One region of the Brevibacterium zhoupengii genome, then DNA from elsewhere that is predicted to be linked to it. Evidence: predicted binding sites of a transcription regulator. Region 1 holds the regulator's gene; the other holds the start of a gene.

The links. The regulator LexA, encoded in region 1, represses DNA repair genes until DNA is damaged. The targets are predictions, from matches to a motif close to TCGAACANNTGTTCGA.
Region 2: a site for LexA is predicted at 1,882-1,897, ahead of LQ788_RS16745 (HNH endonuclease signature motif containing protein). Genes of this name have one in related genera too.

The regions. Positions count from the first base shown of each region.
Region 1 is NZ_CP088298.1:2,841,028-2,844,441, reverse strand. Features, by position in the region: gene LQ788_RS12910 (ATP-dependent DNA helicase) at 1-1,245, shown strand, start outside; gene lexA (transcriptional repressor LexA) at 1,336-2,091, opposite strand; gene LQ788_RS12900 (LysM peptidoglycan-binding domain-containing protein) at 2,326-2,658, shown strand; gene LQ788_RS12895 (histidinol-phosphate transaminase) at 2,668-3,414, shown strand, end outside.
Region 2 is NZ_CP088298.1:3,679,475-3,682,888, forward strand. Features, by position in the region: gene LQ788_RS16745 (HNH endonuclease signature motif containing protein) at 1-1,636, opposite strand, end outside; gene LQ788_RS16750 (NAD(P)/FAD-dependent oxidoreductase) at 1,998-3,038, shown strand; gene LQ788_RS16755 (universal stress protein) at 3,109-3,414, opposite strand, start outside.

The sequences.
Region 1 (3,414 bases):
ATCATCGACGAGGCCCACGAACTCAAGGATCGGGTGACGAACGCGCTGTCGGGTCAGATCAACACGAGCATGCTCTCGGCCGCCACAAGCTCCGTGCGCAAGCACACCATCGTCCAGGACGGCGTCGTCGCACTGCTTGACTCCGCGGCCGCAGCTCTCGAACGCGCCCAAAGCGGTGTCAGCGAAGGTCTGATCCTCAATATGAGCGAGGCACTGTCCCTCGCGCTGGCTCAGATTCGTGACTCCGCTCGACAGATCATCAACGACATCGGCGGCAAGACCGAGGACTCCGACGCCGGGCGGCAGATGGCCAAGGCCCGCTGCCAGGAGATCTTCGAACTGGCCGAACGGTTCTGCGACCCCGGCAAGAACGACGTCGTGTGGCTCTCGCGCAGCACCTTCCGCGAACGTGAGACCACGAACCTCGTCGTCGCCCCGCTCAGCGTGGCCGGCACCATGCGCTCAGGGATCTTCGAAGACTCAACAGTGGTAGCCACCTCGGCGACTCTGTCCCTGGGTGGAAACTTCGACGCCGTCGCAGCGTCCCTGGGACTCTTCGGCCCCGACGCACCCAAGTGGGACAGCCTCGACGTCGGATCACCCTTCGACTACGGCAAACAGAGCATCCTCTACGTCGCCGCCCACCTCCCACGTCCCGGCCGCAGCGGCCTGAGCGAACAGGCACTGGATGAGCTTGAGGAACTGGTCACCGCCTCCAAGGGCGGGGCACTGGGACTGTTCTCCTCCCGAGCGGCCGCAAATGCCGCAGCCGAACACCTGAGGGCGAAGCTCGACATCCCGATCCTCCTCCAAGGCGATGACGGACTGCCCTCACTCGTCTCCCAATTCACCGCAGATGACCAAGCCTGCCTCTTCGGCACCATGTCACTGTGGCAGGGAGTCGACGTTCCGGGCCGGACCAACCGCCTCGTCATCATCGACCGGCTTCCGTTCCCCAGGCCCGATGACCCACTGATGCAGGCAAGATCGAAAGACGCCGACAACCGCGGAGTCAACGGCTTCATGGCCGTCAGCGCCACCCATGCCGCACTGCGCCTGGCACAGGGAGCGGGTCGCCTGATCCGCTCAACCAAGGACAGGGGAGTCGTGGCCGTGCTCGACTCGCGCCTGCGCTCGGCTCGCTACGGCGGGTACCTAGTGAATTCGATGCCGTCGATGTGGCCGACGACGGATTCGACGCTCGTGAAGTCCAGCCTGGGACGTCTGGCAGCCACCGACGACTGATTTGAGCCCGAGACGCACTGTGCCCCCGACCGTCATCGGTCGGGGGCACAGTCATCGGAACCTCAGTGGTCGAAGACCTGGGGAGAAAAGTCAGAGGCGACGGATCACTGACACGACGAGACCCATGATCTGGGCATAGGTGCCGTCGATCGGTTCATAGTCCTTGTTCTGGGGGAGCAGCCACTGGCGGCCGGCCTTGCGCTTGAGCGTCTTCACAGTCGCCTCACCATCGAGCAGGGCCGCCACGATCTGACCGTTGTCAGCGGTGTGCTGCTTGCGCACGACCACCCAGTCGTCGTGACAGATCGCGGCTTCGATCATCGAGTCACCGACGACCTTGAGCAGGAACATGTCGCCCGAGCCCACGACCTGTGTCGGCAGGGAGAAGACATCGTCGACCTCCTGCTCAGCCAAGATGGGCCCACCGGCGGCGATGCGGCCGACGACGGGGACCTGGACGGTGTTGTTGGCCAGCTCTTCGTACTTGGCCCGCTCTGCCTCTTCCTCTTCGAAGGGATTGACCACTTCGATGGCGCGCGGGCGCTTCGGGTCCCGACGGACATAGCCGAGACGTTCGAGCTGGGAAAGCTGGTGAGCCACGCTGGAGAGCGAGGCCAGCCCGGCAGCCTTGCCGATCTCGCGCATGCTCGGCGGGTAGCCGTTGGTCACGACTGCGCGTTCGATGGTCTCGAGGACCAGACGCTGTCGTGGGGTCAGACGAAAATCGCCCTCGCCGGTGGAGCCTTCCGGAATCGAGACGTCCTCGTCATCGCTGCGGGCGGCTGCGATTTCGCTGGCGACGTCCTCGTTGCGGGGACGGCCCCTCCCTCGTTTGTTCTGAACCATTGCTCGTTCCCCTTCGTTCTATTCCCGCCGGCCCCACCGCTTGATCCTCACGTCGAGAATTCTCGTGTCAGTGCCGCCTGAGATGGTTCTTTCAGATCAATCAACAACGCTGGTTCTCTCTCATTGTCGCATAAATGTTCGAGTTGGACTGGACATATGTTCGATTGGCATGTTGAATAGAACAGACGTTCTACCTATTACGGGTGGAATCGTACGAAGGAAAGAGGTTAAGCGATGTCTGCACTGAACCAGGAACTGCGTTTCACCACTCGTGGACGCCAGGCCATGCGCCTGCTTCGGACCATGGTGTGCGCTCTCGTCATCGTCGGCGGAGCATTCTTCGTCGCCACACAGTCGTTCTCGGCAGCCGCCGGAGCAGAGACCGAGGACATCGGCATCGACGCCGAGGCAGTCGTCGTCGGTGAAGGGGAGTCACTGTGGGCAGTGGCCGTGGACCTCGGGATCGACCGCGACACCCGCGATGTCGTCGCTGACATCGTCGACATCAACCACCTGTCCTCGCCTGTGGTGCACCCGGGGCAGACCTTGGATGTGCCCAAACGCTAGACTGATGCGGTGGGAAATAACGAGTCATTGCCAGTGCGTTCGGACCTAGTCGGCCTCAAGCCCTACGGCGCTCCGCATCTGGATGTGCCAGTGCAGCTGAACGTCAACGAGAACGCCTATCCGATCCCCGATGTGGTCGTCGAGAGTATGCGTTCAGCCGTCGACGGACACTTCGCCGGACTCAACCGCTATCCCGACCGTGAGTTCGAAGACCTGCGCGAGCATCTCGTCACCTATCTGCAGGGCGTCAATGACCGCGCCGGACAGTCCGTCGAGCTCAGCTCCGACATGATCTGGGCGGCAAACGGGTCGAACGAGGTCCTCTCCCATATCGTGCAGGCCTTCGGCGGACCCGGGCGCACTGTCCTCGGATTCACCCCCAGCTACTCCATGCACCCCCTGATCACCACAGGCACCGGTGCCACCTGGCAGGCCTCGGCGCGCAACGACGACTTCACGCTTGATGCGGAAACCGTCGCCGCCGAGGTGGCCGCAGTGAACCCGGACATCGTCTTCCTGTGCACCCCCAACAACCCGACAGGCACCTCGATCGACCTCGACGTCATCGAAGCCGCCTACGACAACTGCTCAGGCATTGTCATCGTCGATGAGGCCTACGCCGAGTTCTCCCGACCTGCACGCGCCTCTGCCATGACGCTGCTGGACGGCCGTCCCCGGTTGGTCGTGTCACGGACGATGAGTAAGGCCTTCGCCTGCGCCGGACTGCGTCTCGGTTATGCCATTGCGTCACCGGAT
Region 2 (3,414 bases), 840 kb from region 1:
CCAGCCCGTCAACGGCTTGGTTGTCGAAACCGAATTCCAGCGAAGGGTCAAGCGCGTCCGCACGATCACCGTGCAGCACTTGAGCGTATACGTCGACCACTTCCTGATCCGCTGCGGAGATGGCATCCGCGGCTGAGGTGGCGTCCGCGGCAGAGGTGGCGTCCGCGGCAGCTGTGTCCGTACCTGAATCGACATCCGTACCTGCGCCAGTGCCAGTGCCAGTGCCAGTGCCAGTGCCAGTGCCAGTGCCAGTGCCAGTGCCAGCTTCGCTCTGTTGCGCCGTTGTTGGGGCTTCTTCGCTGTCGACTTTGATGCGCGATGTGAGGTGCCCGCTCATAATCCCGCCAGTGACTGCGTCGAGGACTCCTTTGAGCGCCCAGGTTCCGTCTTTTCGCTGGCGCAGGCTGACTGAGAAGTTGTCACGTTTCGGCGCTTCGTCAGGCAGTTCACCATCGGGGTCGAGCCATCCGAGAATCTCGTTGAATAGCTGTTGTATGTCCTTCACACGCACCGAGGGCGCCTTTTCGACCAAGATTCGTTCCGCTTCCAGACGGTCTTCCTGACTGACCCGAAAGGGAAGGTGCCTCAGGCACCCGATGATCGCGCTGGCCTGGGTCGCCGAGAGCAACCCCTTCTGCAATGCTTCAGAAACTATGGGACAAACCGGTGCGATCGGATCGCCGCTGAAACTGACCTGGTCTCCCAGTTTTTCTGCCAACTCGGATCTCCGGTAGGCCTCCCGTTCTGAGAGGTTGAGCCGATTCTGGACCAACGCTTTCGTCGTCTTTGCACCGTAGTCTCGAGGAGTTCCCACTCGTTCGAACACGGAAAGAGTCACGACTGAGAGTGATTCGACCAGCCGGTTGACTGTCTCCAGCCCATCCATCACTGTGAGCGCTTCGCCGGGGGCCAATGGTCGATTGCACGAATGGAGATCACCGACGAGTGTGCGAAGATCCTGGATGCTGCTGACGACTTCGGGAGCGATGCGTGCCAAGTCCGACCAGGCGCACTCGTCCAGAAGTGGATGCTCCGATTCGAGGCCAGTGTCGGATGCGGGCATGCTGTCGGTGCCGTTCGCACCGGTCTGTCCCGTGCGGTCTCGGGCTTCTTGACGCTTGGGCTCAGCGTTGGGCTGCGCTCCGCCGAGGGTGGTCGCCCAATCATCAGCCTCGCAGCCGTCAGGCCCGTTCTCATCAACACCGCGCTCAGCCTCCGGCCCCTCGACCTTCCTGTGCATCCACGCTTCTTTTTCGGCGTCGATCTCTGCCGCACGCCTTTTGAGTTCGGCTCGCGCGTCCGGATCATCAGCACTCGCCTGCCACGGGTTCCGACCAACCCAACGATCCCGCAGCTCATCGTCTGATGACTCGACAGCGCTGGTGGGAGCACCGGATTCGAGTGGATGCTCGGCATCGACAAACTCGAAATCATCTGGGGGTGGCGTGGCCACTTCATCAAAGCGATCGGCCAGTGGGTGACCATCAAGGTCAAGGCCTGCTTCGCGCAGCAGTTCTCGATACGTGCGAGTCTCGTTGCGATCTTCAGCCGCACTCTCGCCACCGGGCGCAGCAGGTGAGGCGGGTTCGTCACGCCTATTCTGCCTGTCGCGCTTGCGGTCGGGGGTGAGAGTCATGATCTCGGAATCCGTTCGTCAACTGCCTTGTTGTCCGCTTGATTCCAATTTTACGCGCATCATTAGCATAGTGTCTATAGTTTTGTTCTATTTTTTAAAGTTTTTTATTGTGGTGTTCGATCTAGTTCTAACCGCTAATCTCATAAGAGATCGAATCGTTCCAGTTCAGGCCACTCGTCATCTTCTATTCCGTTCAGTGGGTCGACCCCACACCTCGGCGCATTCACCCTGCGTCGCGCCTCGAGTCAGACACGCAATCGATCACAGTTTGCCAAATCAGCAAAATATCTTGCGTCACTGACGGGCTTCAGATCAGACTTCTGAGGTACCCGAATCCTTGCCCCTCAACAGAAGGACCGCCATGTCAGACCCTCTCGTCACTGAAAATCCACAAGACCGTCGCGACCCACAGACCCTCATCGCCGAGGTGGCCGTCATAGGTGGTGGCGCTGGTGGTCTGGCCGCGTCGATCGCTTTGGCCCGCTCACTGCGCAGTGTCGTCGTCATCGACGCTGGCTCGCCGCGCAATGCGCCGAGCGCGCACGCGCACAACGTCCTCGGTCAAGAAGGAATCAACCCCCTCGAACTCGTGGCCAAGGGACGTCGAGAGGCTGAAGGGTATGGCGTCCGGTTCGTCGACGCCACAGTCCTCAGTGCGGAGCGCGCCCAGCACTTAACCGATGAGTCCGAGCCGACGGGCTTCATCCTCAAGACTTCTGTCGGTGTCTCCATCGAGGCGAGGCGAATCGTCATCGCGACCGGCCTCACGGATGTGCTTCCCGATATCCCTGGGCTCGCGGACGGGTGGGGCGAAACCGTCATCCACTGCCCCTATTGCCACGGCTATGAGGTCCGTGGGGAGCGTATCGGCGTCATCGGCACTACCTCCATGTCCTATCACCAGGCCATGCTGTTCTCCCAGCTCAGCGACCACGTCACCTTCATACGCCACGATGCTCCGGAACCCGATGAGGCACAGACGAGAATGCTCGAATCGCTCGGCATCACCTACGTCGATGCGGCCGTCGAAGCGGTAGTACGCACCGACAGCGGAACCGACGTCACGCTACGCAGCCACACCTCGAGCGCCGCACCGCGAGGCAATGAGGCTGGGGCGACTGCAGAGAACGAGACCATGACCGTCGGGGCACTGGCCGTTGGTCCTTACTTCCGCGCGAACAGCGAGATCTTCGAACAGCTCGGCGGCACCGTCGTTGACCACCCGTCGGGTATGGGCTCGTCCATTCCCGCCGAGGCGACTGGAGCCACCGATGTGCCCGGCGTCTGGGCGGTGGGAAACAGCGCCGACATCTCGGCCATGGTGGTGGCGAGCGCGACCAGCGGCGTCCTGGTCGGTGCGCAGATCAACGCCGAACTCATCATGAGCTCAGTACCATCATGAGTTCAGTACCATCATGAGCTCGGTCTCGTCATGAGTTCAGTCCCCTCATGAGACCGCATTCATGACGCGCTCAGCGGCTGGCCTTCACACAGAGGACAGGGCATACGGCTTCAAGGATGACTCGTTGGATCGTCGATCCCAGGAGGAATTTCCCAACTGGGGTCCGCTTTCTGGTCCCGAGCACGATCAGCTCAGCCCCCACCTCGGCGGCGGCATCGAGAATCTGTTCCGCGGGATCGTACTCGCTGCCCCTCGTCAGCACTCGTCCCTGAACTCCGGAGCGCGACAGATACTCCTGGACCGACTTGATCTCACCCTCGCCGAGGCGGTAGGCATCGCTGCGATCTGATGATCGGGAAGCGTTGACGACGACCAA